Regions from separate parts of the Klebsiella electrica genome, predicted to be linked through region 3. Evidence: riboswitches for the same ligand, from Rfam matches in the RefSeq annotation. Region 3 holds a riboswitch; each other region holds the start of a gene.
The links. A riboswitch is a leader RNA that binds a small molecule or an ion and turns the genes downstream of it on or off. The one in region 3 is predicted to bind thiamine pyrophosphate.

Region 1 (4,762 bases), 570 kb from region 3:
CGACAAACCCGGCCAGCACCGTATGTATGCCATTACGATGGCGGGTATGCTGCGCCAGCAAGATAGAATCGTCCCGGCGAATCGCCACGATCATGCAGGGCGCGATTTGCGGGTAATAACGTTCGCGGCAGTGGCTGCAGAGCATCGCCCATTCGGTTTTGCTCGGATGCATTGGATGCCCGCAGTAACCGCAGAATTTATGCGAGCGGTAAAATTCGGCGAGCTGAATCCCGCGCCCCGCCAGCTGAAACAGCCCCGGTTCCTGATCCAATAACTGCCGCAACGATCCCATATCATGCCGACGATCCTGGCACACCATCCACACCGCGTCGCCTTGCCATTCGCCAATATGCAGCGCGTGCTGGCCGACAAGATTGAAATTTACCGCTTCGCCATGTGGTAATTCCCCGTCGGGTAACCATAATTTCTGTTCGTGACTGACTATCCACCAGCCGCTATCTAATTTTTCAATAATACGATCCATATCTATTGCACTACCTTCGTTTTACTGGCAATTTTAACATTATATTTACATTCTGGTGAGCAACGTTATTTTCTTAATCTTGCGGAGTCAACCATGTTAAACCAGCTGGAAAACCTGACGGAACGTGTTGGAGGCAGTAATGAACTGGTCGATCGCTGGCTGCATGTACGTAAGCATTTGCTCGTCGCTTACTACAAGCTGGTTGGCCTGAAACCGGGAAAAGAATCCTTTATGCGGCTTAACGAAAAGGCGCTGGATAACTTTTGCCAAAGCCTGGTGGATTATCTCTCCTCCGGCCATTTTAGTATTTATGAACGCATTCTTGGCGAAATGGAAGGTGATACGCCACTTTTGGCGGTTACCAGGCTCTATCCGCAGCTGGAAGCCAATACCCAGCAAATTATGGATGACTACGACTCCTGCCTCGAAAACGCCATCGATCACGATAATTATCTTGAGTTCCAGCAGGCGCTGTCCGACATCGGCGAAGCGCTGGAAGCCCGCTTTGCGCTGGAAGATAAGCTGATCGCCCTCGCCATTTCGTACAACCTGAAAGATAACGTCAGCGACAATATCGCGCCGACGGCTTGAGTTGTGAACCGTTAACGAGTAATTTACAGACATTCTCCCTCTACGGAGGGAGTGTTATCTTGTCGGAGTGCCTATTTTCCACACTGGAAAAGGCTGAGACCGTTAATTCGGGATCCGCGGAACCTGATCAGGCTAATACCTGCGAAGGGAACAAGAGTAAACTGCAAAGAGCGGCCGTCCCTCAGGGACCAAACGCATCTGTTACTCCATCCGTCGTCTGACAAGCCATCTCCTTTTCATCTGGAATGAGCTATGTCTACAGAAAAACTGACCCGCCGACAGCAGCGCGAACGCGCACAACACTTTATTGATACTCTGGAAGGCACCGCCTTTCCCCGCTCACGACGCATCTATGTTCAGGGCGCACAGGATAGTATTCGCGTGCCGATGCGCGAAATCCAGCTCAGCCCCACGCTTACTGGCGGCGACAAAAGCAACCCACAGTATGAAGAGAACGAAGCCATACCGGTGTATGACACCTCCGGCCCCTACGGCGATCCTGATATAGCCATCGACGTCCGGCAGGGACTGGCGAAGCTGCGCCAGCCGTGGATTGATGCCCGTCACGATTGCGAGCCGTTACATGAACGCAGCTCCCTCTACACCCAAGCGCGCCTGGCCGATGAGGAGCTCGATGCGCTGCGCTTTAGCGGCTCGCTGACGCCAAAACGCGCAAAATCAGGTAAATGCGTCACGCAGCTCCACTACGCGCGCCAGGGCATCGTCACGCCGGAGATGGCGTTCATCGCCATCCGCGAAAATATGGGCCGCGAGCGCATTCGCAGCAAAGTGTTGCGCCACCAGCACCCTGGCGAAGGTTTTGGCGCCCGCCTGCCGGAGAATATCTCCGCCGAGTTCGTCCGCGATGAAGTGGCTGCCGGGCGCGCCATTATTCCCGCCAATATCAACCATCCTGAGTCGGAACCGATGATTATCGGCCGTAATTTTCTGGTGAAGGTCAACGCCAACATCGGTAACTCGGCGGTGACCTCCTCCATCGAAGAGGAGGTGGAAAAACTGGTGTGGTCAACGCGCTGGGGCGCTGACACGGTGATGGATTTGTCCACCGGGCGCTATATTCACGAAACCCGCGAGTGGATCCTGCGCAACAGCCCGGTCCCTATCGGTACCGTCCCCATTTACCAGGCGCTGGAGAAGGTGAACGGTATCGCCGAAAACCTCACCTGGGAAGCCTTCCGCGATACTCTGCTGGAACAGGCAGAACAAGGCGTTGACTACTTCACCATCCATGCCGGCGTCCTGCTGCGCTATGTGCCGATGACCGCCGGACGGCTGACCGGCATTGTCTCCCGCGGCGGTTCGATCATGGCGAAATGGTGCCTTTCCCATCATCAGGAGAACTTCCTGTACCAGCATTTCCGCGAAATCTGCGAAATCTGCGCCGCCTATGATGTCTCGCTCTCCTTAGGCGATGGCCTGCGCCCGGGTTCCATTCAGGATGCCAACGACGAAGCGCAGTTTGCCGAACTGCATACCCTGGGCGAACTCACCAAAATCGCCTGGGAATATGATGTGCAGGTGATGATTGAAGGACCGGGTCACGTGCCGATGCAGATGATCCGCCGCAACATGACCGAAGAGCTGGAGCACTGTCACGAAGCGCCGTTCTATACCCTCGGGCCGTTAACCACCGATATCGCTCCCGGCTATGACCACTTCACCTCCGGTATCGGTGCGGCGATGATCGGCTGGTTCGGCTGCGCCATGCTCTGCTACGTCACGCCAAAAGAGCATCTCGGCCTGCCCAATAAAGAGGACGTGAAGCAGGGATTGATCACCTACAAAATCGCCGCCCACGCCGCCGACCTCGCCAAAGGGCACCCTGGCGCGCAGATCCGCGATAACGCTATGTCCAAAGCGCGGTTTGAATTCCGCTGGGAAGACCAGTTTAACCTCGCGCTCGACCCGTTCACCGCCCGCGCTTATCACGATGAAACGCTGCCGCAGGAGTCGGGAAAAGTCGCCCACTTCTGCTCCATGTGCGGGCCTAAATTCTGTTCAATGAAAATCACCCAGGAAGTCCGCGATTATGCCGCCCGGCAGCATATTGAAGCCGGTATGGCCGACAAATCCCAGGATTTCCGCGCTCTTGGCGGTGAGATCTATTTACGTAAGGAGCAAGCCTGATGTACCAACCCGATTTTCCATCCGTCCCCTTCCGCTTAGGACTCTATCCGGTCGTCGATAGCGTGGAGTGGATTGAACGTTTGCTTACTGCGGGCGTGCGTACTATTCAGCTGCGCATCAAGGATAAACGCGACAGCGAAGTTGAAGACGATGTGATCGCCGCTATTGCCCTGGGACGCCAACACGACGCCCGACTGTTTATTAATGATTACTGGCGGTTGGCCATAAAACATCAGGCTTACGGCGTGCATTTAGGCCAGGAGGATCTGGAAACCACAGACCTCAGCGCAATCCGCAACGCCGGGCTGCGTCTTGGGGTCTCGACTCATGACGATATGGAGATCGACGTCGCGCTGGCCGCACGCCCCTCCTACATCGCCCTGGGCCACGTTTTTCCCACGCAAACCAAACAGATGCCTTCCGCCCCTCAGGGACTGGAACAGCTTGCCCGCCATATCCAGCGTTTGCAGGATTACCCGACGGTAGCGATCGGCGGCATCAGTCTGGCACGGACGCCGGCGGTACTGGAAACCGGCGTCGGCAGTATTGCGGTCGTCAGCGCGATTACTCAGGCGGCTGACTGGCGGCAGGCCACCGCGCAGCTGCTGACTCTCGCGGGAGTCGGCGATGAATGACAGCGATTTCATGCGCTATAGCCGCCAGCTGCTGCTGGAGGATATCGCCATCGAAGGCCAGCAAAAGCTGCTGGCCAGCCGGGTACTGATCGTCGGTCTTGGCGGGCTGGGCTCGCCTGCCGCGCTTTATCTGGCCGGTGCCGGTGTCGGCACGCTGGTGCTGGCCGATGACGACGACGTGCACGTCAGCAACCTCCAGCGGCAAATTCTGTTCACCAGCGATGATATCGCTCAGCCCAAAACCACGGCCGCCAGAGCAAGGCTGGCTCGTCTCAACCCGCAGATTGAACTGATTGCCCTGAAGCAGCGGTTAGGCGGAAAGGCCCTGCTGGATGAAGTGACGCAGGCCGATGTGGTACTGGATTGCACCGATAACATGGTGACCCGCCAGGCTATCAATGCCGCCTGCGTCGCGCTTAAGACCCCGCTGATCACCGCCAGCGCCGTCGGGCTGGGAGGCCAGCTGATGGTACTGACGCCGCCGTGGGAACAGGGCTGCTACCGCTGCCTGTGGCCGGATGCTAACGAGCCCGAACGCAACTGCCGTACGGCGGGCATTATCGGCCCGGTGGTGGGCATGATGGGTACCCTGCAGGCGCTGGAGGCGATCAAACTGCTCAGCGGCATGGCGACGCCGCGTAATACTCTGCGCCTGTTCGATGCCCGCACCAGCAGCTGGCGCGCGCTCGCATTACAGCGGGCTCAGGACTGTCCGGTATGTGGAGGGCAGCATGCAGGTATGGTTTAACGATGAACCGTTGCAGTGCGCCGACGCGACATCCGTCGCCACCCTGCTCACTCAACTGGAACAGCATCAACCGGGCGTCGCGCTGGCGCTCAATCAACACATCCTGCCGCGTGAGCGCTGGGAACACCATCTTCTGCAGGAAGGCGACCAAATCCT
Region 2 (4,762 bases), 1.8 Mb from region 3:
TTGTTATATAAAAACTGTTCATAAGCCTCGTAGCGGGCCTTATCCAGCGCCGCAGGCCTGGCGGCAAACAGGGGGGCCGTCTGCTGCCAGGCCTGCTTGTTCAGTTCGCTATTCAGCTCCGGATGGGCGGCGGCAAACGCCTGCCAGGTTTCCTGCGGATGTGCGCGCAGATAGGCGACACCTTCCTGCAGCGCGGCGAGGAATTTTTTGATTTTGGCCGCATGAATTTCATCGCGCCGCGCGACAATCACCAGCTCATCGTAGGCCGGCACGCCGAAATCTTCGACGTTCATCACCTGCGGGTCTTTACCCTGCAGTTTAAGCTCCAGCGCTTCAATATTACGATAGCCGCCAATCACCGCATCAACCTGACCGGCCAGCAGGGCGCTGGTCAGCTGGAAATTGACGTTAATCAGCTTGATGCTTTGCGGATCGATATGGGCATGTTGCGCCATCGTCGCCAGCGTAGCCTGCTCGATACCGCTGACCGAGTAGCCGACTTTTTTCCCTTTTAGGTCGGCGGGGGTTTTGATGCGTTTATCCAGGGCGATCACCGTGTTCAACGGCGAGTTAATCAATGTACCGACCCGCACCAGCGGTAGCCCCTCATCAGCAAAAAAGTGCACCTGCGGCTGATAGGTGATAGCCAGATCCGCCTGGCCGGCGGCCACCAGACGCGGCGGCAGGGCCGGGTCAGACGGCGGTACTATCTTAACGTCCAGCCCTTGCGCTTTAAAGGCACCAATCTGTTCCGCCACCATAATCGGCGCGTGGTCCGGGTTAATGTACCAGTCCAGCACCAGGGTCAGCTTTTCGTTGGCCATCGCCTGTCCGCTGATAAACGCGGTTAATGCGACAGCGGTGAAAACGGGTTTACGCATGATTATTCCTTATTCCGGCGTCCAGTTGATCAGCCGGTGTAACAGAGCATCCACTGCCAGCCATAGCACAATGGTCAGCAGCACTAAAATAAACAACGCCGCAAAGCAGACATCGGTTTGCATGCGCGCATTGGCATTGAGCATCACATAGCCCAGTCCTTCGGCGGACCCGACCCATTCGCCGATGATCGCGCCGATTGGCGCGACGGCAGCGGCCATGCGCAGACCGGAGCCCAGCGCCGGCAGGGCGGCCATCAGGCGGACATGGCGGAGCTGCGCCCCTGAGGAGGCGCCCATTGTTCGAGCCAGATCGAGGTAGTCGTGATTAACCCGCCGCAGACCGTCAAAAAATGCCGACGTCACGGGGAAGAAAATCACCAGAACCGCCATCATCACTTTGGCGCTCATCCCGAAGCCAAACCACAGCACCAGCAGCGGGGCGAGGGCGAAGACCGGAATCGCCTGACTGGTCAGCACCAGCGGCATCAGCCAGCGCTGTAAGCGCGGCGATATCATCATGCACAGGGCCAATACCACCCCGAGCAGCACCCCGAGCGCCAGACCACTGAGGATCTCGCTCAAGGTAACCAGCGCGTGCCAGCCCAGCCAGCTGCGGTTGTCCCACAGGGCGACAGCCACCGCCGATGGAGACGGCAGCAGGAACGCCGGGATGCCGCTGCGACTGAGCAGCCACCAGAACACCAGCAGGCCGCAGAACACCACGCCGCCGCGACAGAGTTTCCCTCTCATCTGTTGGCCCTCATCAACTGTTGCAGCAGCTCTGCCTGGCCCAGCAACAGCGCCGGATCGTCAGGCGCCCGCGGCGGTATCCCCGCCAGGTGATGGGAATCATCGATGCCGCCGGGCGGCGGCGCGAGCACCAGCAGGCGATGGCTGAGCCGGCAGGCTTCCATCGGGTCGTGGGTAATCAACACCACGGTACGCTGAGTCAGCAGTTCCGCCGCCAGCGTCTGGATACGCGTGCGGGTAAGGGTGTCCAGCGCCGAAAAAGGCTCATCCATTAACACGATCGGCCGATCTTCATACAGCGTGCGCGCCAGCGCCGCCCGCTGACGCATGCCGCCGGAGAGCGAGGCCGGACGATCGTTGGCGCAGTGGCTGAGCCCCACCTGCTCCAATAAGGTTGCGACCCGCTGGCGATCGACGCGCTCCCCGCGCAGGCGGGCGCCAAGCGCAACGTTGTCGCGCACGCTCAGCCACGGATAGAGCAGATCTTTTTGCCCCATCCAGGCCAGACGAGGGCCCAGCGGCCGCCCGTCGCTGGCCTGAACCTGACCGTGGGTGGGGGCGGCCAGTCCGGCGATAATTCGCAGCAGACTGGTTTTTCCGGCGCCGCTGGCGCCCAGCAGCGAAACCCACTGTCCAGCGGGAATATCGAACGACAGCTTGTCAAAAATGACCCGCGAGCCGAAGCGCAGGCTTAATTCCCGCACGGCAATGGTCGGAGCCATCACCGGCCAACCGCCGCGGCATTCAGCCCCATCTGCCAGAAGTTGGCTTCCAGACGGGTGGCGGTGGTGAAGATGACGCTCAGCTCTGCGAGGCGCGACTCGCCGCCGCGCTGCTGCCAGACGCTTTCCAGCAGGCCGATGGCCGCGGTGACGCCGTCGAGATAGCCCGCATCGCCGTAGTTACGGATCCAGGAAGCATAGGGGTTGTCGGTGAGTCGGGTGGCCGGGTCGTGGAGCAATCCAAGGCCGATTTCCGCATAGCCAGCCACGCAGGGCATCAGCGCCGCCAGCAGATCGAGCGCATCGCCGGCATGACCGATATCCAGCACGTAGCGGGTGTAGTTCACCGTTTCCGGCGCTTCGCTTTCGGCGGCCATTGTGGCTTCATCCAGCCCCCAGCTCGCGCAATAGCCGACGTGCAGCGGCAGTTCGCCAAGGATCGCGTTCATTGAGGCGGCCGCGGCGCGCATCTCCGGGAGCGTGCGCAGTTTGCTGACCAACAGGGCATAGCACCGGGCAAAGTGGATCAGGAACAGGTAGTCCTGCGTCAGATAGCGTCGGAAAGCGCGTTCGGGCAGGGTTCCCTCGGCAAGCTGGCGGAGAAAGGGATGGGCGACGTACTGTTCCCAGTCGCATCCCGCCTGCTGGCGCAGACGACCATAAATACCCTGGGTAAAGATCGGCAGAATCACAGGACCTCCTGATAGCGGGGAGATCCGGGTGTGCGGAAGTATGAACAGGCAATGGCGGTAAACTGGCAAAATTGCCGACCCGTCCCTTCGCTGGCATGACCCAGATCAGGTTCAAAGGGTTCGGCTTACGCCATCTCAGCCCTCACGGGACACCCCTCGGTTGCGCCATGTTATACGGCATTCACTTTTTGATTACAATCCCGGCCGCGGGTGATTTTGCGCCGGTTTATGTGACACTGTCACGTTTTATGGTGCTTAAATGCTCAACGGCGGCTGGCTTTCGATGCGTTTTTAGCTGGCTGTTTGTGCGAAATTAAGCCTATCGGCAAATCACTCAGCAACGGCGGGCACCATGCCGGGCCCGGCTTCTGTCATCGACAGCGCCGTTTTGCTTTCCCGATATCCTTCCCGTAAGCAAAAAGGAACTATACTTCCGGCGTCTGCATCTCGGTTCTGAACTTTCGACATCATTTCATTAGCTTACGCCGTTGGACTATATTGACGATAAGCGCGTCGTTCAGGGACGTGATGCCTGCTTGCTGGAGGGCTGCATGTTATTAAAAGAGTTAATGATTTTTGATTTACTCACTACGCCTGTCTGGGTGGTTCATCCTTTCAAAGAAGCCGTCGTCTATTGTAATCAGGCCTCCAGAACTCTTAGCGGAGAGATGTCGCTGGATGACATGCGCAAAGGCCCGCTCTCCACCTGTCCAGAGCGCAGCCTGCAGAATTATCTGTACTACTTCAAAAACATTGCTGAAGTATTCGAAGTATGGACCATTCAAACGACGGAGGGTCCGCGTCCGGTTTATTGTAAAACCACCCTGATTAAATCAGCAGAATATGACACTTTAATTCTTTTCGAAGCCGTCAAAATCCTGCAGCAAAATGACGCGGTTAAGGCGCACCCCGCACATCATTACAAACGGCGCAGTAATCGTTTCTTCGCGCGATTTTTTATGACCAGTTCCGCCCCGATGCTGCTTATCGACCCTGAACAGGACGGCCGAATTGTTGATGCCAATATCGCCGCGCTGCGGTTTTATAACTACACCGCCGATGAGATGCGCACCCGCCATACCTGGCAAATCAATATCCTGGGAAAGGACGTGCTTCCCGTTATGCACGGCGTGGCAAGCTTGCCCGGTGGCCACAAGCCGCTTAACTTTACCCATATTCTGTCCGATGGCTCTATCCGCTATGTTCAGACTTATGCCGGGCCGGTGGTGCTGAATCATACCCGGTTGATGCTGTGTATTATTCATGACGTTACGGAAGAGGTGCATCTGAAGGCAGAACTTGAATTTGCGGCCACTCACGATCCTTTAACCGGATTACTCAATCGACGTGAGTTTTATCGCATTGTGGATTCCTCGTTATCTCACGCTGAAGGTTTTTGTCTGCTGCTGGTTGATGTCGATAATTTTAAAGCGATTAATGATAACTACGGACATCAAAAAGGCGATGAGGTGCTGCAGGCGATTTCCCGAATACTTGAGTCCACCGCCAAAATTGAGGACAAAATCTATCGCTGGGGCGGAGAGGAGTTTTTATTATTTCTCCCCGGAGCGTCAATCGCGCCGGCGCTGGCGATGGCGGAAGCGATTCGCCACGCGGTCAGCTGTTACCATACCCCTGAGTATACCGGTACGGTGACGGTCAGCATTGGCGTCGCTGAACATCAAGAGGGGGAAGAGATCAATCAGCTGTTTAATCG
Region 3 (4,762 bases):
CTGCGGTGCGGCGCCTGGCTAAATATCTTTGACTTTGCTGGTCAAAAACAGCGTCAGCAGCGAGATGGCAGCAATGACCCAATACACGCTGGCGTGGCCGTAGTTTTGCGACAGCGCCCCCTGCAGCACGCCGGCGAGAATCACCCCGGTGGAAATACTGTTGGTAAACAGCGTGGTGGCCGCCCCGGCTCGTCCAGGCATCAAATCCTGGAACCACAGCATGCCAATCCCGGCGACAATACCGATAAAAATGGCGTTAAACAGCTGCAGCGCCAGCAGCGCGCTGCGATCGTGAAATACGATCAGCCCCAGATAGAACAGCACGCCGGCAGCCACCGCGGCGACCATCATTTTGCGTTTGCCCCAGCGCCTGACGTAATACCCCGCCAGGATCATCGCCGGGATTTCCAGCCCGGCCGCCGTCCCCATCAGGATCCCGGCCAGACTATCCGGCAAACCCAGATCGCTACTGATCCACAGCGGCATATCGATGATATACATGGTGTTACAGGTCCACATCAGCGTCGACGCGATAAACAGCATACGCACGTTTTTATCTTGCCAGCCGCCGGTCTGCACCACGCCCTCCGCTTCCACAGGCTGCTCTACCCGGGCAACCGACGGCAGCTTAACGGCAATTAACGCCAGGCTAATGACGAAAATACCGGCCGCAATCGAGAACATGGTGGTGAAGCCATAGTTCAGCGCCAGCATAAAGGCCAGCGGCGGGCCGATCACCCACGCCAGCGACAGCTGCGCACGCATCACCGAGCTGAACATCACCACTTCTCGCGCCGAGCTATCGGCATATTCCCGCGCGAGGGCGAACAGCTGCGGCATCGCGGCATTGGCAATCGACGCCAGCATCACGCCGCAGGTGATCAACGTTAAGTAGTGACGGTTAAAAGCAAACAGCAGCGCATTGCCCACCGCCATCAGGCAGCAGAACATGATCAGCCGGCGGCGATCCCCCTGGCTATCGGATCGTTTCGCCAGCGCCAGGCTAACCAGAATACCGGCGATCGCGTTAACGGTATAAAACAGGCCAACCCAGAAGGGCTGTGCGCCCACCTCGCGGCTGAGGAACAGGCTGAGGGTTGGCGCCTGCAGCGCGCCCGCAATCCCCATCATAAAAGCGACCAGCATAAACGCCGCGTAAACCCCGTTAAGCCGCCGTCCCATCGTCATCAACCAGAGCATGTCATGTCCTTAAAAGCACGCTAAGAAAACGAAAAAAGCCAGCAGAAGTCATCTGCTGGCGGGTGATTTTATACTCTATCGATTTCAGGCGACAGGCTGGCGACCGCAACGTTATAGCTCAGCCAACTGGCCTGGGGTCTGAAAGACGATCGGTACACACCAATACTCAGTCACACATGATGTGGGCAAGTCAATGATCAGAGGTCTGATGTCACTCCCCAGTGCATCAGTTCGCCAGGAATCTTCTGCTGTCTCCCTGTCATCAGGCGGGCCAGCCATGACGCGTCCTGCGTCGCAGAAAAGTCACGTTGGTCGAACTGTTTCGCTGTAGACCTCAGCATATTCACCTCCTTGCTTCATCGGAATGCATTATTGGCCTAATATAGGGATTAATAAATTGCTGAGTTTTCATCAGGAGTTCCCCTTTTATGTCTTCTGCTCGTCTGCAACAACAGTTCATCCGTTTATGGCAGTGCTGCGAAGGTAAATCGCAGGAGACAACCCTCAACGAGCTGGCGGAGATGCTCTGCTGTTCCCGCCGCCACATGCGCACGCTGCTGAATATGATGGAAGAGCGCGGCTGGTTAACCTGGGAAGCGGAAGCCGGGCGCGGCAAGCGCTCAACGCTGGCTTTCCTGTATACCGGCCTGGCGCTGCAGCAGCAGCGGGCCGAGGATCTGCTGGAACAGGATCGAATCGATCAACTGGTCCAGCTGGTGGGCGACAAAGCCGCCGTTCGTCAGATGCTGGTCTCGCATCTGGGCCGTAGCTTTCGCCAGGGGCGGCATATTCTGCGCGTACTCTACTACCGGCCGATGAAAAACCTGCTCCCCGGCAGCGCGCTGCGCCGCTCGGAAAATCATATCGCCAGGCAAATTTTCAGCGCCTTAACGCGGGTAAATGAGGAAAACGGGGAACTGGAAGCCGATATTGCGCACCACTGGCAGCAGCTCTCCCCCACCCACTGGCGCTTTTTCCTCCGCCCCGGTATTCATTTTCACCACGGCAGAGAGCTGGATATGGAGGATGTGATTGCCTCGTTGCAGCGCAGCAACGCCCTGCCGCTGTACTCACACATTGAACGTATTGTCTCCCCCACCGCCTGGACGCTGGATATTCATCTGACGCAGCCCGATCGCTGGCTACCGTGGCTGCTCGGTCAGGTGTCGGCTGTCATCTTGCCGCGCGAATGGCAGTCGATGGAGAATTTCTCCGCGATGCCGGTAGGTACCGGGCCTTACGCGGTGGTTCGCAACAATCAAAATCAGCTGAAGATCCACGCTTTTGACGATTATTTCGGCTACCGGGCGTTAATTGATGAAGTTAACGTCTGGGTCCTGCCTGAGATTAGCGAAGAGCCCAACGGCGGCCTGACGCTACAGGGAACCACGCAAAGTGAGAAAGCGATTGAGAGTCGGCTGGAGGAAGGGTGCTACTATCTGCTGTTTGATGCCCGCAGTCCTCTGGGCAGCAACCTCGCGGTTCGCCAGTGGCTCAGCTATCTGTTACAGCCCGCCAATCTGCTTTATCACGCCGGTGAACAGTACCAGGGCAACTGGTTCCCGGCCTATGGTCTGTTGCCCCGCTGGCACCACGCCCGCAGTCATGCCTGTGAAAAACCCCCGGGGCTGGAGTCCGTCACCCTCACCTATTATCGGGATCACGTCGAACACCGCGTGATGGGCGGGATCATGGCGACGCTGCTGGCGGAGCATCAGGTCAAACTGCAGATTCAGGAGCTGGAGTACGAAGAGTGGCACCGTGGCGAGGTGGTCAGCGATATCTGGTTGAACAGCGCTAACTTTACCCTACCGATTGATTTTTCTCTGTTTGCCTGGTTGTATGAAGTCCCGCTGATACGACATTGTATTCCCGTCGACTGGGAACAGGATGCCCGTCGCTGGCACGCAGGCGAGCTAAACCCGGCCACCTGGAGCCAGCAGCTGTTGGCCAATCAAACTATCGTGCCGCTGATCCACCACTGGCTGATTATCCAGGGGCAGCGCAGTATGCGTGGCGTGAGAATGAATACGTTGGGCTGGTTTGATTTCAAATCGGCGTGGTTTGCGCCGCCGGATCCCTGATAGCAGTCCGGCAGGCGCTGAAGCGCTTTCCGTCAGTTCACAAAATCATTACACTAACGCCGTTCTCAACGGGGTGCTGATATACGTACACCATCTCATTCGGGTTGCATCAAAGCAGCAAGCGGGTGGACACGCGATGCTAACGCAGAGGCAGCGCGAAGGATGAAGTGTATAAGCTGAGAAAATACCCGTCGAACCTGATCCGGATAACGCCGGCGAAGGGATTTGAGGCCCACTCAAAATCCTTTGCCCCCCCTTGGTTATGAGGTGCAAAGTGTTGAAAAAATTACTCCCGCTGTTGGCGCTGGTCGCCGTTCCCGCGTTTGCTAAACCTGTACTCACCGTCTACACCTATGACTCCTTTGCGGCAGACTGGGGCCCTGGACCGGTCGTGAAAAAAGCCTTTGAAGCCGACTGCAACTGTGAACTGAAGTTCGTGGCGCTGGAAGATGGCGTTTCGTTGCTTAATCGTCTGCGGATGGAAGGCAAGAATAGCAAAGCCGATGTGGTGCTCGGGCTGGACAACAACCTGCTGGAAGCGGCTACGCAGAGCAAACTGTTCGCTAAAAGCCAGGTACCGGCCAGCGCTGTCACGGTACCGGGCGGCTGGGATAACGACACGTTTGTGCCGTTTGATTACGGCTATTTCGCCTTTGTCTACGACAAAAACAAGCTGAAAAACCCGCCGAAAAGCCTGAAAGAACTAGTGGAAAGCACTCAAAAATGGCGCGTGATCTACGAAGATCCCCGCACCAGTACCCCGGGCCTGGGGCTGCTGCTGTGGATGCAAAAAGTGTATGGCGAGAAGTCGCCGGAAGCGTGGCAAAAACTGGCGGCGAAAACCGTCACCGTCACCAAAGGCTGGAGCGAGGCCTACGGTCTGTTCCTGAAAGGGGAAAGCGATCTGGTTCTTAGCTACACCACCTCGCCGGCCTACCACATCATTGAAGAGAAAAAAGACCAGTACGCGGCCGCTAATTTCGCCGAAGGCCACTATCTGCAGGTAGAAGTCGCCGCGCGTACCGCCGCCAGCAAACAACCGGAGCTGGCGGAGAAATTCCTCACGTTTATGCTGTCTCCGGCCTTCCAGAATGCCATCCCGACCGGCAACTGGATGTATCCGGTCACCCAGGTTGCGCTACCCGCGGGTTTTGCCGCATTGCCGAAACCGCAGACCACGCTGGAATATACTCCGCAGCAGGTCGCCGCAGAACGTCAGAACTGGATTAATGCATGGCAACGCGCCGTCAGCCGCTAAATATCGGCTGGCTGGCGCCGGGTCTGACGGCCGCCGCGCTGCTGGTCGCCGTCGCACTGGCCGCGTTTCTGGCGCTCTGGGGTAGTGCGCCGGAGGCGGCGTGGCGCTCGATTTTCAGCGACAGCTATCTGTGGCACGTTATCCGTTTCTCTTTCTGGCAGGCGTTTCTCTCCGCGCTCTTCTCCGTCGTACCGGCGATTTTTCTCGCCCGCGCCCTGTA

Region 1: linked by a shared signal. The riboswitch ahead of thiC (phosphomethylpyrimidine synthase ThiC) and the one ahead of thiB (thiamine ABC transporter substrate binding subunit) in region 3 are both predicted to bind thiamine pyrophosphate.
Region 2: linked by a shared signal. The riboswitch ahead of Electrica_RS12590 (TenA family protein) and the one ahead of thiB (thiamine ABC transporter substrate binding subunit) in region 3 are both predicted to bind thiamine pyrophosphate.

The regions. Positions count from the first base shown of each region.
Region 1 is NZ_CP041247.1:5,003,702-5,008,463, forward strand. It holds gene nudC (NAD(+) diphosphatase) at 1-484, opposite strand, end outside; gene rsd (sigma D regulator) at 578-1,075, shown strand; TPP riboswitch at 1,129-1,242, shown strand; gene thiC (phosphomethylpyrimidine synthase ThiC) at 1,328-3,223, shown strand; gene thiE (thiamine phosphate synthase) at 3,223-3,858, shown strand; gene Electrica_RS23940 (HesA/MoeB/ThiF family protein) at 3,851-4,606, shown strand; gene thiS (sulfur carrier protein ThiS) at 4,590-4,762, shown strand, end outside.
Region 2 is NZ_CP041247.1:2,627,293-2,632,054, reverse strand. It holds gene Electrica_RS12605 (ABC transporter substrate-binding protein) at 1-881, opposite strand, end outside; gene Electrica_RS12600 (ABC transporter permease) at 891-1,631, opposite strand; gene Electrica_RS12595 (ABC transporter ATP-binding protein) at 1,628-2,356, opposite strand; gene Electrica_RS12590 (TenA family protein) at 2,353-3,045, opposite strand; TPP riboswitch at 3,111-3,212, opposite strand; gene Electrica_RS12585 (sensor domain-containing diguanylate cyclase) at 3,597-4,762, shown strand, end outside.
Region 3 is NZ_CP041247.1:4,434,405-4,439,166, forward strand. It holds gene Electrica_RS21185 (sugar efflux transporter) at 19-1,200, opposite strand; partial or broken gene Electrica_RS21190 (glucose uptake inhibitor SgrT) at 1,391-1,541, opposite strand; gene sgrR (HTH-type transcriptional regulator SgrR) at 1,629-3,284, shown strand; TPP riboswitch at 3,344-3,526, shown strand; gene thiB (thiamine ABC transporter substrate binding subunit) at 3,559-4,542, shown strand; gene thiP (thiamine/thiamine pyrophosphate ABC transporter permease ThiP) at 4,518-4,762, shown strand, end outside.